One region of the Amycolatopsis sp. NPDC051102 genome, then DNA from elsewhere that is predicted to be linked to it. Evidence: riboswitches for the same ligand, from Rfam matches in the RefSeq annotation. Region 1 holds a riboswitch; the other holds the start of a gene.
What was found. A riboswitch is a leader RNA that binds a small molecule or an ion and turns the genes downstream of it on or off. The one in region 1 is predicted to bind thiamine pyrophosphate.
Positions count from the first base shown of each region.

Region 2: another riboswitch for thiamine pyrophosphate. It lies ahead of AB0M93_RS20195 (thiamine ABC transporter substrate-binding protein); the one in region 1 lies ahead of thiC (phosphomethylpyrimidine synthase ThiC).

Region 1 covers NZ_JBFBBT010000017.1:13,073-27,133, reverse strand. The annotation lists gene glp (gephyrin-like molybdotransferase Glp) at 1-70, shown strand, start outside; gene AB0M93_RS34625 (MFS transporter) at 24-1,277, opposite strand; gene AB0M93_RS34620 (helix-turn-helix domain-containing protein) at 1,274-1,837, opposite strand; gene AB0M93_RS34615 (GlsB/YeaQ/YmgE family stress response membrane protein) at 1,910-2,194, shown strand; gene AB0M93_RS34610 (hypothetical protein) at 2,235-2,447, opposite strand; gene AB0M93_RS34605 (phosphatidylserine decarboxylase) at 2,685-3,410, shown strand; gene pssA (CDP-diacylglycerol--serine O-phosphatidyltransferase) at 3,414-4,361, shown strand; gene AB0M93_RS34595 (AAA family ATPase) at 4,578-6,842, shown strand; gene AB0M93_RS34590 (LytR C-terminal domain-containing protein) at 6,880-7,530, opposite strand; gene AB0M93_RS34585 (DUF3263 domain-containing protein) at 7,527-7,835, opposite strand; gene AB0M93_RS34580 (peptide deformylase) at 7,991-8,569, shown strand; gene AB0M93_RS34575 (glycoside hydrolase family 15 protein) at 8,640-10,805, opposite strand; gene AB0M93_RS34570 (trypsin-like peptidase domain-containing protein) at 11,006-11,917, shown strand; TPP riboswitch at 11,966-12,087, shown strand; gene thiC (phosphomethylpyrimidine synthase ThiC) at 12,081-13,718, shown strand; gene thiD (bifunctional hydroxymethylpyrimidine kinase/phosphomethylpyrimidine kinase) at 13,715-14,061, shown strand, end outside.
Region 2 covers NZ_JBFBBT010000006.1:237,838-251,898, forward strand. The annotation lists gene AB0M93_RS20135 (YciI family protein) at 1-273, opposite strand, end outside; gene trpS (tryptophan--tRNA ligase) at 487-1,452, shown strand; gene AB0M93_RS20145 (NUDIX domain-containing protein) at 1,445-1,834, opposite strand; gene AB0M93_RS20150 (ATP-binding protein) at 1,846-3,168, opposite strand; gene AB0M93_RS20155 (response regulator transcription factor) at 3,165-3,881, opposite strand; gene AB0M93_RS20160 (sigma-E factor regulatory protein RseB domain-containing protein) at 4,030-5,127, shown strand; gene AB0M93_RS20165 (ABC transporter ATP-binding protein) at 5,124-6,098, shown strand; gene AB0M93_RS20170 (ABC transporter permease subunit) at 6,095-6,970, shown strand; gene AB0M93_RS20175 (roadblock/LC7 domain-containing protein) at 6,978-7,517, opposite strand; gene AB0M93_RS20180 (hypothetical protein) at 7,514-7,888, opposite strand; gene AB0M93_RS20185 (ABC transporter ATP-binding protein) at 7,937-8,989, opposite strand; gene AB0M93_RS20190 (iron ABC transporter permease) at 8,989-10,668, opposite strand; gene AB0M93_RS20195 (thiamine ABC transporter substrate-binding protein) at 10,647-11,696, opposite strand; TPP riboswitch at 11,718-11,825, opposite strand; gene AB0M93_RS20200 (4a-hydroxytetrahydrobiopterin dehydratase) at 11,858-12,133, shown strand; gene AB0M93_RS20205 (hypothetical protein) at 12,508-12,843, opposite strand; gene AB0M93_RS20210 (hypothetical protein) at 12,846-13,115, opposite strand; gene AB0M93_RS20215 (ArsR family transcriptional regulator) at 13,314-13,901, opposite strand; gene ychF (redox-regulated ATPase YchF) at 13,965-14,061, opposite strand, start outside.

The sequences.
Region 1 (14,061 bases):
CCTGATCGTGCTGCCCGAGGACGTCACATCGGCTGGGGAAGGGGAAGAGGTGGACGTCCTGCTGCTCTGACCGGGAACTCGCGCAGCTTCCGGTAGGGCGCGAGCAGCGGCAACGCGAGGATGAGCACCCCTGACGCCACCCACAACGTCTCCCGGACACCGATCGCTTCGCCCAACGTGCCACCGAGCACCCCGGCCAGCGGGATCGTGCCGTACGCGACGAGCGAGGCGCTCGAGGTGATCCGGCCGAACAGCTCGGGCGGGCAGTACTGCTGCCGGAACGTCGTGGTCAGCACGTTCGAGGCGACGACACCGGCGCAGACGCCGAAGACCGCGAGCACGAACAGCGCCAGTCCCCACCCGGGACCGCTCAGCGGGCCGAGCAGCATCATCGGGGCCGCGAAGATCTCGCAGAGCAGGAACGCCCTCGCGGCGCCGAAGCGCGCGCCGAGCCGCCGGGCCAGCGCCGCGCCGAGCATCCCGCCGGCCGCGGCCAGCGCCAGGACCAGGCCCACCAGCCCGGGGCCGGCGCCGAGCGTGCGGGACAGGAAGACGATCTGGATGGAGCTGTACCCGCTGAGCGCGAGGTTCGAGACGGCGGCGAACGTCATCATCGACCGCAGGTAGCGGTCCCCGGCGACGAACCGCAGGCCCTCGGCGATCTGGGTGCGCAGCGGCGTGCGCTCGGCCACGGCCTGGGTCTCTCGCGCCCGGATCGCGCGCACGCAGAGCACCGAGACCCCGAAGCTGATCGCGTCCGCGAGGATGCCGCTGACCGGGCCGAACAGCTGGGCCAGCAGACCGGCCAGCCCCGGCCCGGCGACCTGCGTCGCGGATTCGCTGCCGTGCAGCTTCGCGTTGCCTTCCAGGAGATCCTCGTCCCCGACGAGGGCCGGGAGGTACGCGCGGTAGGCGAGGGTGAAGAACACCTTCGCGAAGCCGCCGAGCAAGGCGGCGGCCAGCAGGTACGGCATGGTCAGCATTCCGAAGACGGCGGCGAGCGGGACACTGCCGAACACCGCCATCGAGACCGTGTTGCAGACCAGCATCACCGGCCGCTTCGGCAGCCGGTCGACCCAGGCGCCGGCGGGCAGGCCCACGATCAGCCACGGCAGCCAGGCCGCGGCCGTCAGCAGCGCGACCTCGAAGGTGCTCGACTGCAGCGTGACCACCGCGACCAGCGGCAACGCCGTGCTCGCGACCATGCTGCCGAGCATGCTGGTGGTCTCGCCGGTCCAGAGCAGCCGGAAGTCCCTGTTCCCCCAGAGCCCCTTCACGGCTGGCCCAGCGACGCTCGCGCAGCGAAGAAGACCGGCCGCCGTTCGACCCCGTCATCGGGCAGGGCCCGATCGCGGTACTCGGCGAGCATGGCGACGATCCGGTCGTTCAGCTCGTCCAGTTCGGCGATGGAGAGGCGGGCCCAGCCGTCGATGCTGAACAGCGCGCCACGCCACTCCGGGGGGTAGGTGTCCCGCTTGGCCAGCCACTCGCGGGCCATCGTGTGCTGGTAGTTGAGCGTCAGCGCCTCGGCGGTTTCGGCGATCGGGTCGCCGGGGAAGTCCTGCGCGCCCCACTTGATCGCGCTGGAGGTCCGCCGCCACCAGCGTTCCCGGCGGTCACGGGCCAGCTCCGCCGCCTCCTCGACGAGTTCGCTCGCCGCCAGCACCTTCAGGTGGTGACTGATGTTCCCGACGGCCTGATCGGTCCGCGCCGCGAGCGCCGACGCCGTCGCCGGGCCGTCGAGGTGCAGCAGGTCCAGCAGCCGCCGACGCAAGGGGTGCGCGATGGCCGCAAGCGCTTTCGAGTCGCGGATCTCCCGGACGTTCTCCTCTTCCATGAAGCACAAGAGTAGTTGTACAACAGCTCTTGTGCAATGACGCTTGTGCATCTCCTCCCGTAAACTCCGGGCATGGGTTTCGTCGCATGGGTGATCTTCGGCGCGATCGTCGGCTGGGCCGCGAACCTGGTCGTCGGCGGGCGCGCCCGGCGTCGGCAGGGATGCCTGGTCAGCGTGCTCGTCGGGGTCGTCGGCGCGGCGCTGGGCGGGCTGTTCTACCGGCTCGCGACCGGCCAGGCGAAGACGTTCGACTTCGACTTCCCCAGCTTCGGCGTGGCCATCCTCGGCGCCGTCGTGCTGCTGGCGATCCTGCGGCTGATCAACGGGCGCACCCGGCGTCCGAGTGACCGTTGGTAACTTTTCCCTCGGCGAACAGTGATCAAGCGGGCCCCGGCCGCTAGACTGCTTCCTCACGCGCATCTCCCGGTGGCCGGGTGCGTGCGCCGTCGGGGGGCGGATGCACCCGGCCCCTCTTTCCCGCTTCGATGACCACGTCGACCGCGCGGACCGGGTCGACGAGCGGCGGCACCGGCACCTCGTCGATCTCCTGACGCCACGCGCCCAGGAGCTCGCAAAGCCGGGCCTCGGCAAGATCGCGGCGATCAGTCATCGATCCTCACAGGGTCAGGCGGGCAGCGTCCCGAGCGGCGGCAACTACTTAGAGTCATCGGTGAAATTGACCTTGCGTTACGACCGGGCGATCTTTCCCACCCGCCGCGGTGACCCCCTCCGGGTGGGGCGCGCGGACACGCTCACCTGGGGCAGCGGTAGCGTGGGGGCGCCCGTACGCGGCCGCCGGACCTCCGGCGCCCACAGTCCTTCCGACACGAAACCAGGGGACCCGACCATGAGCGGCACCCGGCCGGAGCCCGCCGGCAACCCAGTCGCGCACGCCCTCCAGCTCGCCCGCGAGACGCTGCCGCCGATGCACCCCGCGGGTCGCCCGTTCGTGGCGGGCGGCGTCGCCGCGACGCTGCTGGCCCGCCGGTTCTCCAAGCGCCTCGGGCTCGTCGGGGCGCTGGCGACGGTGGCGACGGCCGCGTTCTTCCGCGAGCCGAAGCGCGTCCCGCCGCCGCGTGACGGCGTCGCGCTCGCTTCGGCCGACGGTCTCGTGTCGCTGATCGAGGAAGCCGTGCCACCCGCCGAGCTCGGCCTGCCCGCCGAGCCGCGGATGCGCGTGTCGGTGTTCCTCTCGGTGTTCGACGTGCACGTCCAGCGCGTGCCGGCGAACGGCGTGATCGAGCGCGTGGCCTACCGGCCGGGCAAGTTCCTCTCCGCCGACCTGGACAAGGCCAGCGACGACAACGAACGCAACTCCGTGCTGATGCGCACCGAGGACGGCCACGAGCTCGTCGTCGTGCAGATCGCCGGGCTGGTCGCGCGCCGCATCCTCTGCGAGATCCGCGAGGGCGACAAGGTCGGCGCCGCTTCGACGTACGGCATCATCCGGTTCGGCTCGCGGGTCGACCTCTACCTCCCGCCCGGCTCGACGGTGCTGGTCAGCAAGGGCCAGCGCACGATCGGCGGCGAGACGGTCATCGCGGAGCTCCCTGCCACGCCTTCGAAGGGCTGATCGATGGTCCGCGTGACCACCCCGGGCGTCCGGCTGCTGCCGAACGCCATCACCGTGCTGGCGCTGTGCGCGGGCCTGTCGGCCGTGCAGTTCGCGCTGACCAGGAACTACGCGATGGCCATCGCCTCGATCGGCATCGCGGCGGTGCTCGACAGCCTGGACGGCCGCATCGCCCGCCTGCTGGACGCGACGTCGAAGATGGGCGCGGAGCTGGACTCGCTGTCCGACGGCATCTCGTTCGGCGTCGCGCCGGCGCTGGTGATCTACGTCTGGCAGACGGGTGCCGACCGGATCGGCTGGGTGGCGTCGCTGATCTTCGCCGTCTGCATGATCCTGCGGCTGGCCCGGTTCAACACGCTGCTCGACGACACCGAGCAGCCGCCGTACGCGAGCGAGTTCTTCGTCGGCGTCCCGGCGCCGGCGGGCGGCCTGCTGGCGATGCTGCCACTGGTCGCCTACCTGCAGTGGGGCGAAGGCTGGTGGTCGACGCAGTACGTCGTGTGGGCGTGGACGGTCGCCATCGCCGCGCTGCTGATCAGCCGCATCCCGACGCTGTCGCTGAAGACGGTCAAGGCGCCGGCCAGGGCGATCGCGCCGCTGCTGATCGGCGTCGCCCTGCTGGCCGCGGCGATCATCCAGTTCCCGCTGGTCGCCCTGGTCGCGGCGATGCTGCTGTACCTGGCGCACATCCCGTACTCGATCCACCGGCACCGCTGGCTGGCGGCGCACCCGGAGGCCTGGACGGTCCCGCCGCGCGAGCGCCGCGCGATCCGCCGCGCCCGCTCCTCGCGCCGCCTGGGCCTGCGTCCCCCGCTGCGCCGCCGCGTGGCAGGCGCGGCAATGCGCGCGGTCCGCCTCCCCCGCGAGACGGTCCGCACCCCCCGCGGCAGCGAAAACGGCCAGGGCCCCCGCCGCCGTTCATGGCGCCAGATCGGCCTCCGCCGCAAGTAAGCAGGCCGTGTCGACCCTCCAGACACGCGAGTCGACCCTCCAGACACGCGAGTCGACCCGCCAATCACGCGAGTCGACCCTCCAGGCACGGCGATCGGGCTCAATGCCCGTGATCGAAGAGCCGACACGCGTGATTGAGGAGCCGACACGCGTGATTGAAGGGACGACACGGGTTCTCGGGTCCTCCGGGGGCGTCGGCTCGCTAGGGTGAACGGCGTGAGCCACCCGCAGATCACGCTGACCGTCCGGCACACGCCGTCCGCGCTGGACACGCGCCGGGGCGTCGTCCGGCTGCATCCCGAAGTCCTCGACGCGCTCGGCCTGCGGGCCTGGGACGCCGTGCACCTCACCGGGGCGCGGGTCAGCGCCGCGCTCGCCGCGCCCGCCGACGAGACCGGCGTGCCCGGCGTGCTGCTCACCGACGACGTCACGATGTCGAACCTGGGCGTCACCGAGGGCTCGGAGGTCGTGGTCGCGCCCGCCGAGGTCGCGGCGGCCAAGACGGTGACCGTCGCCGGGTCGCGGCTGGCCAGCGTCTCGGTCAGCCCGCACATGCTGCGGCTCGCGCTGATCGGCAAGGTGCTCACCGTCGGCGACGCCGTTTCGCTGCTGCCGCAGGACCTCGCGCCGTCGCCGGGGTCGGACCCCGCCGGCCTGCGCGGCCAGCTGTCGCGGGCGGTCGGCGCCACCTGGACGAACGAGCTGCTCACCGTCACCGCCACCGAGCCCGCCGGCACCGTCGCGGTCGGACCGTCCACAGTGGTCACCTGGCGTGACGGCGCGCGCCCGGCCGCCGAACCCGCCGCGCCCCGGACGGCGACCGCGCTGGTCCGCACCTCCGCCGTCACCGCGGCCGAGGAGTGGATCGACGCCGAGGTCGTCGAGGACGAGGTCGCCACCACCGAAGAAGAGCCGGCCGTGCCGCTGGCCGACCTGATCGGCGCCGAGGCCGCCGCGCGCAAGCTCGGCGAGTGGTTCGACCTCGCCTTCCACCGGCCCGAGCTGCTGGCCCGGCTCGGCGCGCCCGCCCACCTCGGCGTTCTGCTCTCCGGTCCCGAGGGCGTCGGCAAGTCGACACTCGTGCGGTCGGTGGCCCACGACGCCGACATCAAGATCATCCCGCTGGCCGCGCCGAACCTCGCGGTGCTGGACCCGAACGTCGCGGTCGCGCGGCTGCGCGAGGCCGTCCGCACCGCCGAAGGCCCGTCGGTCCTCCTGCTCACCGACGTCGACGCGCTGCTGCCCGCGACGAGCCCGCCGCCGGTCGCCACCGTCGTGCTGGAGGAATTGAGGACCGCTCTCAAACGCGAGCGCTTCGCCGTCGTCGCGACGACGGCCCGTGCGGAGTCCGCCGACCCGCGGCTGCGCGCCGCCGACCTGCTGGACCGCGAGCTCGGCCTGCCCCTTCCGGACGCGAAGACCCGCCGTGAGCTGCTGAACGTCCTGCTCCGGGACGTCCCGCTGGACCAGGGCATCGACTGCGGCCTCCTCGCCGAGCGGACGCCGGGCTTCGTCGCGGCGGACCTGATCGCCCTGCGCCGGGACGCCGCGCTGCGGGCGGCGCTGCGCCAGCGCGACACCGACGAACCGCGCATCTCCCAGCAGGACCTGCTGGACGCGCTGGCCACCGTCCGGCCGGTCTCGATGTCCACTTCGGACAACCTGGCCACCGGCGGGCTGACCCTGGACGACGTCGGGAACATGGTCGACGTCAAGCAGTCCCTCACCGAAGCCGTGCTGTGGCCGCTGCGGTACCCGGACTCGTTCGCGCGGCTCGGCGTCGAACCGCCGCGCGGGGTGCTGCTGTACGGGCCGCCCGGCGGCGGCAAGACGTTCCTCGTGCGGGCGCTGGCCGGCACCGGCGCGCTGAACGTCTTCGCGGTCAAGGGCGCCGAGCTGATGGACAAGTGGGTCGGCGAGTCCGAACGCGCGGTGCGCGAGCTGTTCCGCCGGGCCGCCGAGGCCGCGCCCGCGCTGATCTTCCTGGACGAGATCGACGCGCTGGCCCCGCGCCGCGGCCAGTCGTCCGACTCCGGCGTCGCCGACCGCGTGGTCGCGGCCCTGCTCACCGAGCTCGACGGCGTCGAGCCGATGCGCGAGGTCGTCGTCCTGGGTGCGACGAACCGGCCGGAATTGGTCGACCCCGCGCTGCTGCGGCCGGGACGGCTCGAGCGCCGCGTCTACGTGCCGCCGCCGGACGCCGAGGCCCGCGCGGCGATCCTCGCGGCCAGTTCGAAGAACACGCCGCTGGCCGAGGACGTCGACCTCGCCGAGGTGGCGTCCACTCTGGACGGTTACTCGGCCGCCGACTGCGCGGCGCTGATCCGCGAAGCGGCGTTGACGGCGATGCGCGAGTCGCTGGAGGCCCGCGAAGTCACCGCGGCCCACCTGGAGGCGGCCCGCAAGGCTGTCCGGCCGAGTCTCGACCCGGCCCAGCTGGCGGCACTCGAGGCGTACGCGAAGAACCAGGCCGGCGAATGAAAGAGGCGGCCGTCGGTGACGGCCGCCTCTCCGGGATTCAGCTGCCCTTGTGGCCCGACTGGTACTCCTTCGTCACGATGACGATCACGCCGGGGCTCGCGCTCTGGATGCCCTCGAAGCGCGGCTCGGCCTTGATGTCGAACTCCTGCGCCAGCTGCTTGGCCGCCGCTTCCTCGTCGGTGCCCGGCCGGTAGTACGCCGTGGTCGTCGGGATGATGCCCTGGGAGTAGTTGCTGACCTCGTTGACGTTCCAGCCCCCGTTGCGGAAGTCGTCCGCCGCCCGGTCGGCCAGGCCCTTGATCGTCGAGTTGTTGAAGACCCGGACGGTCACCCACTTGTTGGACGCCTGCTGGTCACCGCCCGGCTGACCGGGCTGCCCTGGCTGGCCCGACTGGCCGGGAGGGGCCGAGGTCGCGCCGCCCGGCGCCGGCGAAGTCGACGGCGGCGGAACCGGCGACGAAGGACTCGCCGAGGTGGAAGGGGGTGTCGAAGAAGTACCCGACGACGGCGCCGACGTCCCGCCGGGCGTGCCCGGCTGCGTCGAAGTGCCGCTCGGGCCGGCTTCGTTCGACCCGTTGCCTCCGCCCAGCGCGGTGATCCCGCCGATCACGGCCGCGACGATCGCCACGCCGACCAACACGACGCCCGCGGCCTTCATCGGCCGGGACATGCCCGAAAACACACTCATTTCAGCTCGATCCCCAGTCGCCGGGCGCCTCGCTTGCGCTGGCGGGCGGCGCGTGTCTTTTGCAACCGCTTCACCAGCATCGGGTCGGCTTCGATCGCCTCCGGCTTCTCCAGCAGCTTGTTGAGCAGCTGGTAGTAGCGCGTCGCAGACAAGTCGAAGCGTTCGCGGATGGCGTTCTCCTTCGCCCCGGCGTGCCGCCACCACTGACGCTCGAAGGCGAGGATCTCGACCTCGCGTTCGGTCAGGCCGGGCACGGGCTTCGGCGGCGACGGCTGCGGCTCAGCCATCGACTCCGCGGCGTCCATCCGAGTCCCTCTCAATCGGGCGTCCTGGCGATTCAGACCTAGCTCTTCCGCGGGCGCCATTCAACCACGGAAGCCAGTGCCGACGTGGGCATCGACGTCGGCGCGTCACGGTCTGATGCAGGTCTACCAGAGGGGTCCGACTAAACTGGCTCGCCGTGACCATCCACCCCATCGTGATCGCCGGCGAACCCGTGCTGCACCAGCCGACTCGGGAGATCACCGAGTTCGACGAGAAGCTGAGCACGCTCGTGGACGACATGTTCGAGACGATGTACGCCGCCGAGGGCGTCGGCCTCGCGGCCAACCAGATCGGCCTCGACCTGCGGGTGTTCGTCTACGACTGCCCGGACGACGAGGGCGTGCGCCACAAGGGCGTCGTCGTCAACCCGAAGCTGGAGACGTCGGAGATCCCGGAGACCATGCCGGACCCGGACGACGACTGGGAGGGCTGCCTCTCGGCGCCCGGCGAGTCGTACCCGACGGGCCGCGCGAAGTGGGCGAAGGTGACCGGCTCCGACATCGAGGGCAACCCGATCGAGGTCGAGGGCACCGGCTACTTCGCGCGCTGCCTGCAGCACGAGACCGACCACCTGGACGGCTACATCTACCTGGACCGCCTGGTCGGGCGGCACGCGCGCGCGGCGAAGAAGATGCTGAAGCACAACAAGTGGGGCGTCCCCGGCAACTCGTGGCTGCCGCCGCGGACCCCCGAGGACGACGGCGCCGTCATCTGACCGCCCACGGTCGTGAGTGTTTAGACGAGTTAGAACTCGCCTAAACACTCACGACAAGCCGCGGCAGACCTCAGCAGCCGAGGAAGTGGCAGCGGACCACCTTCGGCGTCTCCAGGACCGAGCCCGCCCTGACGTCCCAGGCGAGCCGGACGTACTGGGCGTGCGTCCAGGCCAGCGGGGTCGCCGACGTGTTCGGCGTGCCGGCCGGGAAGCCGGTCTGCCCGGACGGCGGGTTCTCGTCCCACACCTGCTCCGGCATGGTCTCCGCCGAGCTGCTCACCCGGCCGAGGTCACGCAGCCGCCGCGTGGCCGACGCCGGATCGCCGAGCGTCAGCTCGTACTCGCCGCGCTCACCGGCGAGCAGCGGCCACAGCCGGCCGAACGTCGTGCGGCTCTCCGCGGGGAAGGTGTAGTCCCACGGCGAGCCGTCGGCCTGCTCGCCGTAGCCGTCCTTCGTGTAGCGGTGCCAGAACTGGCCGGTCGGCGTGGTGAAGGCGATTTCCTTGTCCGTGACGCGCACGCTGTTGCGGATCACCGGGTCGTCGGCGCGGTAGACGCCGAGCCGGACCAGGTCGAGGAAGCCCGCGTCGGTGACCGCGCGCTGGTCCATCGTCACGCTCGAGTTGCCGAGGTTGTACGTCGTCCCGTTGTTCGCGTTGGCGTCCTTCGTGAGCCGGACGAAGTACGGGTCCTTCGACAGCGGCCCGTTCGTGGTGATCGTCTGCTTGGGCAGGTCGGCCTTCATCTTGTCGGCCGCGGCGAGGTACCGGGCCGCATCGGCGGCCGCACCGTTGTGCTTCGCCAGGTCGGCGGCGCAGACGAGCCCGGCGATCACCGAGGCGATGGTCGACGGGGACCAGCCGTCCTGCTCCTCCCAGCGCTCCTGCTGGGTGTACGGCGACGCCTGCCCGTCCGGACCCTTGTACCCGAGGATGAAGTCGGCGGCCTTGCGGACGCCGGGCCACAGGTCGTTCCGGCCGAGCTGCTGGGCGAGCACGATCGGGAACGCGGTCTCGTCGAGCTGCACCGACGTCCAGTACGGGACGCCGTCGACGCGGCTGTTCTGCGGCATGTGCCCGTCGGCCTGCTGCTGCGTGCCGAACATGTAGCTGACGGCCCGGTTCGCGGCCGCCTGGTCGCCGCCGGCGGCCAGGCCGGTCGCGATCTGGTAGAGGTCACGCGGCCAGACGAGGTGGTAGGTGCCGGACGGCGACCACTCCGGGTCGTTGTTCCCGAATCGCCACGGCATGCTCGGCGACGCGATGAACGCGCCCGGGTGGTGCTTGTCCTCGCTGGCGGCGAGGGTCAGCATCGACGCCTTGTAGAGGTCGCGCTCGGCATCGGTCTTCAGCGACGAGGGCGGCTTGCTGATCCCCCGCAGGTACTGCTGCCAGCCGCGGTCGTACGCGCGGGTGATGTCGCGGACGCCGCGTCGCTGCGACGCCTGCGCGCTGCCGAGCGCGCCGGCGGCCTTCGCGCCCATGCCGAGGGCGAGGGTGACGTGCCGGTTCCACAGCCCGTCGGCGTTCGTCTGCCCGGTCAGCACGACGTTGCCCTTCTCGGCGGTGTCGTACTGCGCCAGTTTGAAGGTCTTCGTGAGCTGCGTGTTCCCGTCGGACGCGCCCGCGTAGCCGACGCTCGTCTTCGTGAACGCGGGCTTCGCGGTCAGCGCGGCGGCGTTGGTCGCGTCCTGCGCGGTGACGGCATCGCCTTGGCGGGCGGCGGAGTCGTCCGAGCCGTCGTTGGTGAGGTCCGGGTCGGCGACCGCGTAGAGCTGGTAGGGCCGCCCGGTGAGCGACTGGAAGTCGACGTCCACCAGCACGGTCGTGGCGGCCGGGTCGGTGACGTAGGTCTTGCGCAGCCGCCAGCGGTGCTGGTCGTCGGTGATGGTCTGCTCGTAGGTGAGACTGTCGTCGTCGGTTCGCCGGACCTGCTGGGACTTCGCCGTGTAGTCGGCGACGGCGAAGCTGCGGCCGTCCGTGACGACGAAGTTCAGCGAACGGACGCTCGGCGTCGACAGGTCCGGGTAGTAGACCTCGGACAGCTGTCCGCCCTGGAGGGTGAACCAGACGTTGCTCGACCGGTCGTGGGCCGTGCCGAACCCGGTCTTGTTCGCGGGCAGCCAGCTCGGGTGGGCCCCGGGTGCGCCGGGAGCCTGGGTCGCGGCCACCGCGGTCGCCGGGATCAGGCCGGTGACCAGCAGTCCGGCGAAGGCGCCGGAAATGAGTTTGCGCATATCAACCCCACAGAAGATCGCTTCTGCACCGTTACAGAAGCGACTTGGGAGTCTGCCGCCGATCCTTCACCGGCGCATGGTCCGATCCGGTGAACCACTGACCGTCACTGGTCCGGCCGCCGGTTCACGGACAGCGAACGTTCCCGTCCGGTTTCCGGGCGCAGAATTGTAGTACCTGCAACGCTGTAATCGAGGTACGCATGGATGAGGCGATGGACGCCTACTCGCGCGCGGTCAGCACCGTCGCGAAGACCGTCACCCCGCACGTCGCCGGCGTGCAGCTCGCGCGCGGCGGCGGCTCGGCGGTCGTCTTCGCCGACGACGGCCACCTGCTCACCAACGCCCACGTCGTCAGCGACCACCGACGCGGCGTCGCCACGTTCGCCGACGGCAGCGAAGTGCCCTTCGACGTCGTCGGCGCCGACCCGCTGTCCGATCTCGCCGTGCTGAGGGCGCGCGGCGAGACGCCGTCGGCCGTCCGGCTGGGCGACGCCGATCGGCTCGTCGTCGGGCAGCTCGTCGTGGCCGTCGGCAGCCCGCTCGGCTTCTCCGGCACCGTCACCGCCGGGGTCGTCAGCGCGCTCGGGCGGGCGCTGCCGGTGCGGCAGGGGCGCACGACCCGCGTGATCGAGGACGTCATCCAGACCGACGCCGCGCTGAACCCCGGCAACTCCGGCGGCGCGCTCGCCGACTCCGCCGGCCGGGTCGTCGGCGTCAACACCGCCGTCGCCGGGATCGGGCTCGGGCTCGCCGTGCCGATCAACGCCACCACGCGGCGGATCATCGACACGCTCGTCGTCGAGGGGCGCGTGCGGCGCGCGTACCTCGGCGTCGTCGGCGTGCCCGCGCCGCTGCCGGACGACGTCGCCGAACGCACCGGGCAGCACGCCGGGCTGCGGGTGCACGAGGTCGTGTCCGGCGGTCCCGCGGACCGGGCGGGGCTCAAGGCCGGCGACCTCGTGCTGACCGTCGGACGCACGCGCGTCTCGGACGCCCAGGGCATCCAGCGGCAGCTGTTCGCGGAAGTGATCGGCACCGCACTGCCGATCACCGTGCTGCGGGGCGGCGCCATGGTCGACGTCTACGCCACCCCGGCCGAACTGGTCGGGTGAGGTGACCTGACTTGAGTATCGCGCTCCGGCGTGGCATGGTCGGTGGCACAACACCAACGCGGGAGCTCGCGCCATGGCGGGCTGAGAGGGTGACTTGCGTTTCGCAGGCGTCACCGACCGCATGAACCTGACCGGGTAATGCCGGCGTAGGGAGTGAAAGTCGTTGACGACGCTCGAAAACAATGCTGCCGTAAAGGTGACCACTGGCCCGATCACCGGCTCGCACAAGGCGTACCACCAGACGGAATCCGGGCTCCGCGTCCCCGTCCGGCGGATCGACCTCTCCAACGGTGAACAGTTCGACGTCTACGACACTTCGGGCCCGTACACCGATCCCGAAGCCACCATCGACGTCCACAGTGGACTCCACCGGCTGCGGGCCGGCTGGGCCGACGGACGCGAGCACAACACCCAGCTCGGCTGGGCCAAACAGGGCGTCATCACCCGCGAAATGGAGTACGTCGCGGCCCGCGAACGGGTTTCGCCGGAGTTCGTGCGGGACGAGGTGGCCCGCGGCCGCGCGGTGATCCCGGCCAACCGCAAGCACCCCGAGACCGAGCCGATGATCATCGGCAAGAACTTCCTGGTGAAGATCAACGCCAACATGGGCAACTCGGCCGTCTGGTCGTCGGTCGAGGAAGAGGTCGACAAGATGGTGTGGGCCACCCGCTGGGGTGCCGACACGATCATGGACCTGTCCACCGGCAAGCGGATCCACGAGACGCGCGAGTGGATCATCCGCAACTCGCCGGTCCCGGTCGGCACCGTGCCGATCTACCAGGCACTGGAAAAGGTCGACGGCGAACCGGAAAAGCTGTCGTGGGAGGTCTACCGCGACACGATCATCGAGCAGTGCGAACAAGGTGTCGACTACGTCACCGTGCACGCCGGCGTGCTGCTGCGCTACATCCCGCTGACCGCGCGGCGCGTCACCGGGATCGTCAGCCGCGGCGGGTCGATCATGGCGGCCTGGTGCCTGGCGCACCACCAAGAGTCCTTTTTGTACACCCACTTCGAAGAACTCTGCGAGATCCTCCGGCAGTACGACGTCACGTTCTCCCTCGGCGACGGCCTGCGCCCCGGCTCGATCGCCGACGCCAACGACCGCGCCCAGTTCGCCGAGCTGGAAACCCTCGGCGAGCTGACGCACATCGCGCGCTCGCACGACGTCCAGGTGATGATCGAGGGCCCCGGTCACGTGCCGATGCACAAGATCAAGGAGAACGTCGAACTCGAGGAAAAGCTCTGCGGCGAGGCGCCGTTCTACACCCTCGGTCCACTAGCGACGGACATCGCCCCGGCGTACGACCACATCACCTCGGCCATCGGCGCGGCGCAGATCGGCTGGTACGGCACGGCGATGCTGTGCTACGTCACGCCGAAGGAGCACCTCGGCCTGCCCAACCGCGACGACGTCAAGACCGGCGTGATCACGTACAAGATCGCCGCGCACGCCGCCGACCTGGCCAAGGGGCACCAGTACGCGCAGGAGTGGGACGACGAGCTGTCCAAGGCACGCTTCGAGTTCCGCTGGAACGACCAGTTCAACCTCTCGCTCGACCCGGACACCGCCCGGTCGTTCCACGACGAGACGCTGCCCGCCGAGCCGGCCAAGACCGCGCACTTCTGCTCGATGTGCGGCCCGAAGTTCTGCTCGATGCGGATCACCCAGGACGTCCGCAAGTACGCCGAGGAGCACGGACTGTCCACCGTGGAGGCGATCGAGGCCGGGATGGCTTCGAAGTCGGCGGAGTTCACCGAGTCCGGCGGCAAGGTCTATTTGCCGGTGGTGCAGCCGTGACACCGAGGACCGCCCTCACCATCGCCGGATCCGATTCCGGCGGCGGTGCGGGCATCCAGGCGGACCTGCGCACGTTCTTCGCGAACGGGGTCCACGGCCTGGTGGCGTTGACGGCGGTCACGGTGCAGAACTCGCTGGGCGTGCAGGGTTTCACGGAGATCCCGGCCGACGTCGTCACCGCGCAGATCAAGGCGGTGGCGTCGGACATGGGCGTCGACGCGGCGAAGACGGGCATGCTGGCGACGGCGGAGATCATCCGTGCGGTGGCGAAGACCCTGGACGAAGTCGGGCCGTTCCCGTTCGTGGTCGACCCGGTGGCGGCTTCGATGACGGGACACTCGCT
Region 2 (14,061 bases), on a different contig from region 1:
CCGCAGCTCGGGCGCGGTCTTCGTCGGCGAGAACTCGATGACCTCGTACTTCGCGAGGTGCTTCACGCAGAACGGGTCGGACGCGAGGATCGCGTCCAGCTTCCCGCGGGCCATCGGCCGCGTGATGATCACGCCGCCGGTGCGCGGGTTCCGCGCCCCGGACGCCAGGAAGTGGCCGTGCTCGTACTGCTTGTTCAGCCACTCGGCGTGGTCCGGGAGCGCGTAGTCGATTTCCTCGATCGGGGCTGTGTAGTTCAGCAGGACGACATACATGCCCAAGACCGTAACTCCGCGCGGGCTCTCGCGCGTCCGGGCGATGCGAAGTGGTGACGGACCCGGTTATGATCGGGGCATGCACGCGCAGACCGCCAGCTGGTGGCCGCCCTCGGCGGCCGTCTAGTCCTGCGCTGATCACCAGCGGCCGCCCCGGACGGGCGGCCTTTTTCGTGCCTTCTCCGGGGTGGCCCCACCCGGAAAGGCCAACCCATGAGCAAGCTGTCCGGCATCACCCCCTCGGGCCACGTCCACCTCGGCAACTACCTCGGTGCCGTGCGCCGCTGGGCGCGTGAGGGCGGTGCGGACGACCTGTACTTCGTCGCCGACCTGCACGGCATGACGACGCCGCACAACCCGGCGAAACTCCGATCCCTGGCGAGGGAGCAGCTCGCCGTGCTGATCGCCGCCGGCATCGATCCCGAGCGGGTGTTCGTCCAGTCCGACCTGGCCCGCGAGCTCGGCGCGCTGACCTGGGTCCTGGAGTGCACCTGCAACTACGGCGAGGCCGCGCGGATGATCCAGTTCAAGGAGAAGTCGAAGGGCCAGGCGGGGGTGCGGCTGTCGCTGCTGACCTACCCGGCGCTGATGGCCGCGGACATCCTGCTGCAGGGCGCGGACGAGGTGCCGGTCGGCGAGGACCAGCGCCAGCACGTCGAGCTGACGCGCACGCTGGCCAAGCGCTTCAACGGCACGTACGGCGACGTGTTCACCATCCCGCGCGCGGTGCTGCCGCCCGCGGGCGCGCGGGTCAAGGACCTCGCCGACCCGACGCGCAAGATGTCGAAGTCGGCGCGGGACGCGGTGGGCGTGGTGTTCGCGCTCGACGAGCCCGACCAGATCCGCCGCAAGATCCGCCGCGCGGTCACCGACGGCGGTTCGGTGCCGGTGCACGCCCCGGAAACCCGGCCGGGGATGGCGAACCTGCTGGAGATCCTGGCCGCGTGCCGCGGTGGGTCCCCGGCGGAGCTGGCCGACGAGTTCACGTCGTACGGGGCGGTGAAGGACGCCGTCGCCGACGCCGTGGTCGAGGAGCTGGCGCCGGTGCGCTCACGCGCGTTGGCGCTGCTCGACGACGTCGCCGAGCTGGACCGGGTCCGCAAGGCGGGTGCCGAACGCGCCCGCGAGCGCGGCTCGCACCGGCTGGACGCCGCGCTGCGGATGATCGGCGCTAACTGAGCAGCGCGCGGAAGGCCGGGAGCAGGATCCGGTCCGCGGGCAGCCAGTCGACGTCGTCGAGGTCGTCGGGCCCGAGCCACTGGACGGCTCGGTGCTCGACGGCCCGCGGCTCCTCCCCGGGCGAAACGAGCGTCGCGGCGTAGATGCGCAGGACGCGCCCGCCGGGCAGCGGGACGTCCTGCCCGACGCGGCCGCCGACCTCGATGACGACGTCGAGTTCCTCGCTGCACTCGCGGGCCAGCGCGAACGCCTCGGACTCGCCCTCTTCGACCCGGCCGCCGGGCAGCTCCCACTGCCCCGCGTGCTTCGGCGGCCAGGCCCGCTGCTGGGCCAGCAGCTTGCCGTCGCGCACCAGGGCAGCTCCCACGATCACAGCGTTCACAGTCCCGGAACTTACCCGGAAGCCCCGCCGCCGGCCGCGCGCCAGACGACCACGAACCGCGCGCCGCCGTCCGGGGACTCGCCCACCTGGACGCGGCCGCCGCGGCGGCGGACCGTCTCCGCCACCATCGCCAGGCCCAGTCCCGTGCCGCCCGAGGAGCGGGCCCGGTCGTCGGCGATCCGGTAGAAGCGGTCGAACACCTTCTCCCGGTGCTCCGGGGCGATCCCCGGGCCGTCGTCGTCGACCACCACCCGGACCGAAGACCGCGAGGCCAGCACCGACACCACGATCTGCCCGCGCGCGTAGCGGCACGCGTTGCGCAGCAGGTTGTCCAGCACCAGCTCCACCTCCGCGTGCGCCGAGGACGCCCACGCCTGCGCGACCGCCGTGCTCACCCGGGTCTCCGGCGCCCCCGCCGGCAGCCGCGCGACCGCCGAGCGGACTTCGCTCACCAGCTCGACCGGTTCCGCCGCCGGCACCTCCCCCGCGTCCGAGCGGGCCAGCGACAACAGCCCGTCCAGCAGCGACGACAGCCGCTCGGCTTCGGTGAGGATGTCCGACAGCGTCTCCTGCGCCAGCTCCGGATCCGGGTTGGTCACGGCCACTTCGGCCTGCACCCGGATCGACGCGACCGGCGACCGCAGCTCGTGCGCCGCGTCGCCGGTGAAGCGCCGGAGCCGTTCGCTCGCCTGCTCCTGCCGTTCCAGGAGCGCGTTGAACTCCTCGGCCAGCGCCCGCAGCTCGTCGTGGGAGTCCGGCAGCGCCAGCCGCGCCCCCGGCGGCAGCGACCGGACCGAGCCCCGCATGCGCGCGACCGGCCGCAGCGACAGGCGCACCACCAGCCACGTCGCGAAGCCCGCCACCAGCGCGCCGACCGAGGCGACGACCACCAGCCAGACGCCGCCGTAGTGCACCGCGGCCGAGAACCCGACCAGGCCGGCGCCCGCCACGATCAGGCGCTGCGACCCGTCCGGGGCACTCACGACCGTGCCCAGGTACCGCGCGCCGTCGCGCTGCACCGGCTGTCCCGCCTTGAGCGTCGAGACGTCCGGCGGGGACAGCCCGGCCGGGGTGCCGCCGTCCACCGGCGTGCCCGCGATGTCCAGCACCCGCAGCGTCACCGGGGCCGCGCCGGACAGCGGCCGCCCGGCGCTCACCTCGGCACCGGCCGGGCCGAGTGCGCCGGACAGCTCGCGGTCGACCGAGCCGATGAGCAGCGGTGAGAGGTTCGCCGCCGCCAGCGCCGCCAGCCCGAGCAGGCAGACCAGGGTGATCGTCGCGGCCAGCAGGGTGATCCGGACCTGCAGGGACCGGCCCCGCCACCAGGAATTCACGGGGTGATGACCTCGTCGAGCTGCGCGTCGGACGCGAGGTAGCCGTGCCCGCGCACGGTCCGCAGCAACGCGCCCGCGCCGACCGCGTCGAGCTTGCGCCGCACGTACCCCACGTAGACCTCGACGAGGTTGCGCGTCACGGCCTGCTCCTCGCCCCAGACCGCGCGCAGCAGCTCGTCCTTCGTGACGACCGTGCCCGCCCGCCCGACGAGCACCTCGAGCAGCGCGAACTCCCGCGGGCTCAGCCCGACTTCCGCGCCGTTCCAGTGCACCTGACGCAAGCCGCGGTCGACCTCCAGCGCGCCGAGCCGCAGCGTGCCGCGGCCCGCTTCCGGCCCGGCCCGGCGCAGCACCGCGCGGACCTGCGCGACCAGCACCACGAAGGAGAACGGCTTGACGAGGTAGCCGTCGGCGCCGAGGTCGAGGCCGTCGGCCTGGTCGACCTCGCCGTCCTTGGCCGAGACGAGCAGCACCGGCGTGGTGACGCCGTCCTTGCGCAGCCGCTCCAGCACGCGGTAGCCGGACAGGCCCGGCAGCATGATGTCGAGCAGCACGACGTCGAACGAGCCGGTGCTCGCCAGCTGCAGCCCGGTGGGCCCGTCCGCGGCGGTGACCACGTCCATCCCCTCCGCGCGCAGCCCGCGTTGCAGGGCCTTCCGCACGCCCGGTTCGTCGTCGACCACCAGCACCCGAGGTTTCACGAGACTCATCATGGCCGGTTTTCGCAGGTCGTGCGTCGGTTCTCAGCGCGATCTCAGCGTCGGGGGGCGAACCTTCAGGGGTATCTCAGCCTCGAGAGGGAAGCGTCGTGGCCAGGGAGCCGGGCACACTCGAGTCCGGGAACACCACAGGGAGAGACGCATGAAACCGAAGACGAAGGGCATCACCGCCGCGGTCCTCGGCACCGCGCTCGGTGCCGGTGGCCTCGCGTTCGTCGCGATGCCGGCCAGTGCCGACGACAAGCCGGCGCTGCCGCAGGTGAGTGCCGAGGACCTGGTGCAGTCGGTCGCCAAGGCGAAGCCCGGCGCGTTCGACGGCACGGTGAAGGTGAGCAACGACCTGGGCCTGCCCGCGCTGGGGAACGCGGTGCCGGGCGCGTCGGCGCTGACCATGGACTCGGCGCACATCTTCAGCGACGGCGCGGGCAAGAGCCGGCTCGCCGTCACGCAGGGGGCCAGCCAGGAGACCGTGGTCCACGACGGCACCACCGTCTGGGACTACAGCTCCCGGACGAACACCGCGACCAAGGTGACCATCCCGGCCGACGTGGCCAGGCAGAAGGGCGCGGGCAGCGAGAAGACCGCCGACCCGCTGGCCGCTTCGGCCGAGTTGCTCGCCAAGGTCCGCGAGAGCAGCACGGTGTCGGTCGACGGCACCGCGAGCGTCGCGGGACGCCCGGCCTACGAGCTGGTGCTGACGCCGAAGCCGACCGAGCGGACGCTGCTGCGCGAGATCCGCGTCGCGGTCGACTCGCAGACGCGGATGCCGCTGCGGGTGTCGGTGCTGAGCAACGGCACGGCGACGCCGGCGCTGGAGGTCGCGTTCACGCAGATCGAGTTCACCCAGCAGCCCGCCGGCCTCTTCACCTTCACCCCGCCGAAGGGCGCCAAGGTGCAGGAGAAGACGCCGACCGTCGACCAGCAGCACAAGGACCTCGCCGAGCAGGCCAAGCAGGACACCAAGATCGTCGGCGACGGCTGGGACACCGTCGTCACGGGCAAGGTCCCGGCCGACGCGCTCAACGCGGCGCCGAAGCAGCAGTCCGGCCGGGAAGGCCGAGGGGCCAACGCCGACCCGAAGGCGCTGCTCGAGCGGTTCGCCAAGAAGGTCAGCGGCACGTGGGGCAGCGGCTACCTCGTCACCACGAAGGTGGGCAGCGCGGTGCTGACCGACGACGGCCGCTTCGCCGCCGGTGCGGTGCCGGAGCAGGTCCTGTACGAAGCGCTGGGCCAGAAGTGACCAGCACTGCTGTCCAGTCCGGGGCGGATGTCTCTGCGGAGGCGTCCGCCCCGGCGGTCCCGCTCGCCGCGCGGACCCGGGGACTGCGCAAGGTGTACGGCAGCACCGTCGCGGTGGACCACGTCGACCTCGACATCCCGCAGGGGGCGGTCGTCGGGATGCTCGGGCCGAACGGCTCGGGCAAGACGACGACCATCCGGATGCTGCTCGGCCTGGTCCGGCCGACCGAGGGCGAGGTCGAGCTGCTCGGCCGTCCGATGCCGGACGCCGCCGCGCACGCGCTGCCGGACGTCGGCGCGCTGGTCGAGGGGCCGGGCTTCCACCCGTTCCTCTCCGGGCGCGACAACCTGCTGCGCTTCGCCGCGGCGGAACCGCGGCTGACGTCGGCCGGGATTCCGTCCGCTGTGGACTCCGCGCTGGAGCGCGTCGGGCTGACCGGCGCCGCGCGCCGGCGGTACAAGGGGTATTCGCTCGGCATGAAGCAGCGGCTCGGGCTCGCTTCGGCGTTGCTGGTGCCGCGGAAGATGGTCGTGCTCGACGAGCCGACCAACGGCCTCGATCCTGCTGGTACCAGGGAGATCCGCAGGATCGTCGCCGAGCTGCACGCCGAGGGCGTCACCGTGCTGGTGTCGTCACACCTGCTGGCCGAGGTCGAAGCGACCTGCACGCACGTGGCCGTGCTGCAGAGCGGGAACGTCGTCGCGCAGGGCGAGCTGGCGGAGCTGCTGGAGTCCGGGAACGCGGCCCTGCTGGTCCGCACGCCGGATGCGGAACAGGCGGTGGAAGTGCTGCGGGAGCACCGGATCGGCGCCCGGCTCACGCCGGAGGGCATCCGGGCCGATCTCACCGCGGCGGAGGCGCCGCGGGTGCTGCAGGTCCTGGTGGGCGCGGGGGTCGCGGTCCACGAGGCGACGCGGGCCCGCACCGGCCTGGAAGACCTGTTCGCGCGGCTGACGGAGGGGGCGGAATGACGACGGCGGTTCTCGACGCACCGGCGGCCCGCACGGGCCACGACACGGTGCCGCTGCCCAGGCTGCTGGCCGCGGAGCTGCGCTGGATCTTCCGGCGGCCGCGGACGCTCGCCGTCCTGGGCCTGCTGGCGCTGATCCCGATCGTGATCGGCATCGGCCTGACGCTGGTGAGCGGGCCGCCCGACGCCGGCGGCCCGAACCCCGACGGCGCGCTGCTGGCGTCCGCGGTCAACAACGCGTTCGTGCTGCCCATCGCGGCGATCGTGATGTCGCTGGCGCTGCTGCTCCCGCTGGCCTCGGCCATGGCGGGCGCGGACGCGATCGCGGGCGAAACCGCGCACGGCACGCTGCGCGGCTGGCTGATCGCCCCGGTCGGCCGGGGCCGGCTGCTGGCGGTGAAGGCGTTCGGCGTCGCGACCGTGTCGGTCGCCGCGGTGCTGGCGATGTGCGTGACGGGCGTGGTGACCGGGCTGATCATCAACGGCACGGATTCGCTGTTCACGCTGTCGGGCACGACGCTGTCGCTCGGCGGCGCGCTGGCGCGGATCCTGCTGGTGGCGGGCTGGGTGGTGCTGCAGCTGTGGGCGGTCGGCGCGGTCGCGCTGGCCCTGTCCAGCTGGACCGAGCACCCGATGCTGGTGGTGGCGTCCGTGCTGGCGGGCGACATCGTGTTCACCATCCTCGGGTTCCTGAACTCGCTGGACTGGCTGCACCCGTTCCTGCTCACGCAGAACTGGTCGCTGGCGCCGGCGGAGGTGCTGCAGGATCCGATGGGCACGCAGATGCTCGGCGAAGGAGCCCTGCGGGCCGTCTGCTACATCGTGATCGGGCTGTCGTTGGCCTACGCGAGGCTTTCGACGCGCGACGGCTGAGGTTCCGTCACGCCGGCCACGACGGGTCTTCCTCGTGGCCGGCGGACGACGAAACGTCGCGCAGGGCGCGCACCCGGCGTTCGGCGACAGCCTGCTGGAACAGCGACAACGCCTGCCGCGCCGCGACGTTGAACAACCCCATGGTGGTGTCCCGTTCGCCGAGCACGACCAGCAGGATGCCGGACTGCACCGGGAAAACGCCGACGTGGCCGGACTCGCCTTCGAACATCGCCGCCCGCGGCGCGCCGACGCCGGCTTGCTTGGTGAACTGGATGGCCAGCCCCACCGCCGTCGCGGCCATCGCGGCGACGCTGTCGTCCTCGACGTCGCGGGTGTCGCTGCACACCACGAGCCCGTCCCGGCTGGCCGCCAGGAGTCCCTTGACGTTGGTCCAGTCGATCCGGCCGCGGATGTCACGCAGCGCCTCGTCCGCCGCGGCCGCGTCGGCGGGGGAAACCGCCGGCGCCACCCGGCGCGTGTCCGGCAGCACCGGCGTGGTCCCGCGTTTGGGCAGCGGCACGGGCCGTCCCGCGTGCGCTTCGCTCATACGACCAAGTCGGCTTCGATGCGCTTGAGCTGGAGCCGCGCCATGGCCAGGTTCGCCCGTTCCCGGTCCAGCACCAGGTACAGGAAGAGCGTGGCACTGTCCCGCTTGGACGGATCCATCAGCCGGATCAGGTGGTACTGGCGGCGCAGGGTGATCAGGATGTCCTCGATGTCGTCGTTGAGCTGCAGCGCGGACATCACGCGCAGCTTCGAGCGCACGACCTCGGTGTTGCCCGCCGCGGCGACGTCGAGGTCCAGCCAGTCACCACCGCCCAGCGAACCCAGCGACATCCCGCTGTCGTAGTCGACCACCGCGGCGCCCACCGCACCGGTGATGGCCATCGCTTCTTTCAACGCCGTGTCGATGTTCATGCAGAGGTGCTCCCCAGGCCGGCTCGGGCCGCTTTGATCAGCGTTCGGTCACTGTAGGCCGTGATCAGGAGGAGAGCATGGCCCGTTCGGAGTAATACCGACCAGGGCGACGCCGTCCGCGTCGAGCTGCAGCCGCACCGCGTCCCCGGCTCGCAGGTCCGAAGTGGCCGGCGCGACGGCGTCCACAGTGGAGTTTTCGAGCTTGACCACCAGCCGCACGTGCTCACGCCGGTGCACCGCCGCGACGACCTCGCCGGGCACGCCCTCGGCGGCCACCCGCAGCGCGTGCGGCCGGAGCCCGAGCCGCACCGGGCCGTCGCCCGCGTCCGGCAGGACGACGTCTCCCAGCGGCGTGCGCACGTGCCCGGCGGCCGCGACGCCGTCGGCGAACGTCGTCACGCCGAGGAAGCGCGCCACGTCGTCGTCCGCCGGGTTGCGCCACACCCGCCGGACCGCGCCCTCCTGCCGGACCTCGCCGGTGTCGAGCACCGCGACCCGGTCCGCGAGGGTGAACGCCTCCTCCTGGTCGTGCGTGACGAGCAGGGCGGTGATCTTGCTGCGGCGCAACAGGTCGGCCAGGTCGATGGCCAGCTGCTCCCGCAATCCGGCGTCCAACCCGGACAGTGGCTCGTCGAGCAGCAGCAGCCGCGGCTTCGGCGCCAGCGCCCTGGCCAGCGCCACCCGCTGCGCCTGGCCGCCGGACAGCTCCGTCACCCGCCGCTTCTCGAACCCGGACAGGCCCACCAGCGCCAGCAGCTCGGCCACCCGCGGTGTCCATTCGGCCCGCGGGACGCCGTGCATCCGCAGGCCGAACGCGATGTTCGCGGCGACGTCGCGGTGGCCGAACAGCTGGCCGTCCTGGAACACCAGGCCGAAGCCTCGCCGGTGCACCGGCACCGCGCCGAGGTCCTCGCCGTCCCAGCTCACCGAACCGCGCGCCGAGGGCTCCAGCCCGGTGATCGCGCGCAGCAGCGTCGACTTGCCCGAGCCCGACGGGCCGAGCAGCGCCAGCACCTCGCCGTCGGCGATGTCCAGCCGGACGTCGCGCACCGCCGCGAACGATCCGTAGCGGACCGTCAGGTCCCGCACCGACAGCGCCATCAGAACTCTCCCACCCGGCCGCGCGCGGCCCCGAGCCGGTCGATCAGCGCGACCGCCAGCACCGTCACGAGCATCAGCAGCGCGCACGCCGCGTACGCCATCTGGTTGTTCAGCTCCCCCGGGCGCGCCATCAGCGTCGCGACCGCGACCGGCAGCGTCGGCGCCGTCGGCCGGGCGAGGAAGCTCGTCGCGCCGAACTCCCCGAGCGCGACGACGAAGCCGAACCCCGCCGCCGCGACCAGCGGCCGCAGGGTGAGCGGCAGGTCGATCTCCCGCCAGACGCGCAGCGGGCTCGCGCCGAGCGTCGAGGCGGCCTGCCGCAGCCGGACGTCGACCGAGCGCAGCACCGGCAGCACCATCCGGACGATCAGCGGGATGATCACCAGCGCCTGCGCCAGCGGTACCAGGTACGGCGACGTCCGGAGGTCGCCGGGGAGCGCGTCGAGCGTGACGAGGTAGCCGAACCCGACGGTGACCGCGGAGACCCCGAGCGGCAGCATCAGCACCGCGTCCATCGTCTCGCCGAGCCCGCGCGCGGCCTTGGCCGGCGAGCGCCGCAGGGCCACGAGCACGACGGACGCGAGCACGCCGACGACCAGCGCGAGCAGCGTCGCGTCGATCGCCACCTTCAGCGAGTTCAGCGCGGCGTCCCAGCCGGACACCTGCAGCGCGCCCTTCTCGCCGGTGCTCGTGAGCGCGCGGTACCCGGCCAGGCTCCATCCGTCCTCCGTGGACAGTGATTCGGCGAGCAGCGCGACGATCGGCGTCACCAGCGAAACCAGCACGACACCCGCCGCGCCGACGACCCACCACTCGCCGCCTTCCGGCCGGCGGGCCCGGAGCGAGCCGATGCGGGCCGCGCTTTCCTTGCGCCGCCGGGCCAGCCCGCCGAGCACCAGCGCGGCGACCACGGCCGCGAACTGGATCAGCGACAGGGCCGCCGCTCCCGAAAGGTCGAGCAGATCCACCGTCCGCAGGTAGATCTCGGTTTCCAGGGTCCGGTACCGGGCGCCGCCAAGTATCAGCACGACGCCGAAACTGGTGGCGCAGAACAGGAACACCACGGCCGCGGCGGACGCGATCGCGGGCGCCAGCGCGGGCAGCGTCACCGACCGGAAGGCCCGCCAGGGCGAGGCGCCGAGCGCGCGGGCGGCGTCGGTCGTCCGCGCGTCCAGCCGCGCCCACAGCCCGGCGACGGTCCGCGCGACGACGGCGACGTTGAAGAAGGCGTTGGCCAGCACGATCGGCAGCACGCCGCCGTCCGGCCACAGGGCGCGGAACGCCAGGCCGACCACCACCGTCGGCAGCACGAACGGCACGAGCACCAGCGTCCGCACCAGGCCGACGCCGGGCAGCCGCACCTGCGCCAGCAGGAAGGCGACCGGCAGCCCGGCCACGACCGCGACGGCCGTCGACGCGGCCGCGCTGCCGACGGTGAACCCGGCCAGCTGCCAGGTCCGCGGGTCGCCGAGGACGACGCCGAGGCCGCCCGCGGCGAACCCGCGGCCGACGATCGCCAGCACCGGCCAGGCGAAGAAGACCACCAGGAACCCGATCGGCGCGAGTCCGAGCAGGGCCAGGCCGAGGCCACGGGCGGTCCGCGGCGGGGCGGTGGCTTTTCCGGGGCTCCGGCCGGCGGAGTCCCCGGCCTCGGCGGTCACTGCAGGAGCGTGCGCCATTCGCCGATCCACTTCTCGCGGCCCGCCTGCACCTGGTCCGCGGGCAGCGTCTGCGGCTTCTGCGGCAGCGGCGCGACCTGCGCCCAGCCCGCGGGCAGGTCGACGCCCTGGCGCGCCGGGTAGACGTACATGTTGGCGGCGACCGTCGCCTGGAACTGCTGGGAGAGCAGGAAGTCGACGACCTTGTGCGCGTTGTCGGCCTGCTTGCCGTTCGCCAGCACACCGGCGTACTCGACCTGCCGGTAGCAGGTGTCGAGCAGCGCCTTGGTGCGCGGCTTCCCGTCGTCGCCGACCTCCGCGGCGGGTGAGGACGCGTACGACACGACGATCGGCCGCGGGCCCTTGCCGGACGAGCCGGAGAACTGCTTGGTGTAGGCCTCTTCCCAGCCGCTGACCACCTTGACGCCGTTGGCCTTCAGCTTCGTCCAGTAGTCCTTCCAGCCGGCTTCGCCGTACTTGGCGATGGTGCCGAGGAGGAAGGCCAGGCCGGGCGACGCCGTCGCCGGGTCCTCGGCGACCAGCAGGTCCTTGTACTTCGGGTCGGCCAGGTCGTCGTAGCTCGACGGCGCCGGAATGCCCTTGGCGGTGAAGTAGTTCGTGTCGACGTTGACGCAGACGTCGCCGACGTCGACCGCGGACAGCCGGTGCTCCGGGTCGACGGCGTAGCGCTGCGGCCCGCGGTCGGCCTCCGGGCTGGTGTACGGCTCGAAGACGCCCTCGCTGAGCGCGCGCGAGGCGAAGGTGGAGTCGACGCCGTACGCGACGTCGCCGATCGGGTTGGCCTTAGTCAGCACGAGCTTGTTGGTCAGCGATCCGGCGTCGCCCTGCTTGAGCACGGAGATCTTGATGCCCGCCTGCTTCTGGAAGGCGTCGAGCACCTCCTGCGGCGCCAGGAAGGAGTCGTGCGTCACGAGGGTGACGGTGGGCGTCTGCTGCGTGCCACCGGATCCGTCCGACAGCGAGCACGCCGCGGCGACGGCACTGACGGCGGCGATGGCCGTCGCGGCGCGCACAGCCCTGCGTTTCATCTACCCTCCTGCACTTCGCCGGACGAGGAGAGGAAGCCCTCCCTTCGCCGGCATGATCCGGTCAGGTGCGAACGGTCGCGGGTGACCCCGCCTCTCAGCCCGGCTCACCGGACTCCCGTGGCAACCGTGCAGCGTAGTCCAGGACGGACGACCATGGAGACATGACGGAAATCTTGAGCGACGACGAGGCCGACCGGCGGCTGGGCCCGGGCTGGACGCGGTCAGGTGCGGTGATCTCCCGCGAGGTGGAGCTGGGCAGCTTCCCCGAGGCGATCGCGGCGGTGAACCGGGTGGCGGAGCTCGCCGAGGCGGCCGACCACCACCCGGACATCGACATCCGCTGGCGCACGCTGACGTTCCGGCTCTCCACGCACTCGGCGGGCGGCCTGACGGCGAAGGACTTCGACCTGGCCGGGCAGATCGACTCGGTGCTGTGATCCTGGCTACGCTGAGTGCACCATAGCGCCGGTTCGGCGTCTCTCGGTTACCGGAACCTTCGGGAAGGGAGACGAGATGACCCAGGCAATCGTGGTGGGCACGGCGGCGTTCGCGACCATGGTGGGGGCAGCCGGCGGTGTGCTCTGGTTCACCGCCCGCCACCGCCGTCACCTGGACGGCTGAGAGTTCGATCACAGCTGTTAACGCGGGGCATGATCGGCGCGCTGATCCTGCGGAAGCATCGGCTCGACTCCGGGAAACGCCATGAACAGCACCGCCGCTCTCACCCCCGCCCAGCGCGCCTGGATCAGCGCCCTCGCCCCCGCGGTGGTGCTGATCGCGATCGCGCTGCTGGGCCTGCTCGGCTAGTTCGCTACACGACGATCTGCCCGGCCGGCGGGAAACCGGCCGGGGATTCGTCGGCCGTCGTCCAATACTCGAGACATGACAGCCGGCCGTCTTCGACGAACACGATCAGACCGCCGTCGGGCGCGTCGGCTTCGACCGCCACCGGGTCGTCCGCGACCGCCGCGGCCGGCAGGGTCCGGTCGACCGCCAGGTTGATGCTCGGGCACCCGCAGCCGCAGCGGCCGGTCACCCGCGCCGTGGCGGCCTGCGCGCGCAGTTCGGCGGCGCCGGGGAAGTCCCCGGCGAGCAGCGTGTTCAGCGTCGTCCGCTCGTCCGGCGTCAGCGGGCGGGTGCGTTCCACGATCAGTACCGGGGCATGTTCGGGATGGCCTTCTCCGCCACTTCGATGAGGGCGAGCACCTTCGGCACGTCGGCCGCCACGTCCTCGGCGGTCATCGAGGGCACCTCCGAAGACCGGTAGGCGATTTCGTTGCGCCGCGCCCGCATCCGGTTGAACGGCCGCAGGAGCGACCCCAGCGGCGGATCCAGCTGGGCGAGGACCGCCTCGTAGACGGTCACGTGGCCGCCCCGGCTCGTCACCCGCAGGCCCTGGTTCTGCAGGACGGCCGCCAACGCCCGGCGCGCGCTGTCGTAGGCCAGCGTGTAGGCGCCTTCCGGGTCGGTGTCCTGCAGCTGCCGTGCCGAAGCGAGGTGGGTGCGGGCCCTGATCAGCTCGGCCTCGGCCGCCTCCCGCGACGCCGGGACGTGCTCGATGGCGCCGCGTGCGATGAAGGCGTCGATCCGTTCACGCCCTTGGTTCCACTGGGGGCATCAGGCCTCCTGGTCGAGGTGCAGCCGGGCCAGCGGACGTTCGCGCACGCTGGTGAGGAACGGATCCGCCGTGTCCGCCGCCCACGCCGCCGGCGAGATCCGGTGGACGTTGACCTCGCGGCCCAGCCGTTGCGACACACCCTCGGCCAGGTCGAACAGCGCGTCGGCATCGGGCGAGCCGACGACGAGCACGTCGACGTCACCGGGCGGCGGCCCCGGTTCGCCGCGGTAGCGCGCGGCCCAGGACCCGTAGATGTAGGCCTCGCGCACGCCCGCCAGCCCGGACAGGGCCTCGGCGAGCAGCGGCAGCGGCCCGAAGGTGACCGAGATGACCTCGCTCAACGGCCGGTACAGCGGGGTGTCGGTGCGCGCTTTGACGAGCCGGCTCCGGCCCACCCGCCGGTCTTCGAGGATGCCACCCCCGACGAGCCGTTCGACCTCGCGCAGCACGGCCGTCGGCGTGACGCCGCAAGCCTCGGCGAGCTCGGTGATGCTGTACTCGCGCTCCGGGTGCAGCAGGACCAGCGCGAGCAGCTCGCCCTGCATGCGCGAACGCAGCAGCGGCAGGAGACTCGGCGAAGCTTTCATTGGACGCAGCATATCCTGCGTCCAATGAAAACAACAGTCAGTAGCCGACTGCTACGAACGACGTCAGACGTTGAAGCGGAACTCGACCACGTCGCCGTCGGCCATGACGTAGTCCTTGCCCTCCATGCGGACCTTGCCCGCCGCCCTCGCGGCCGCCATC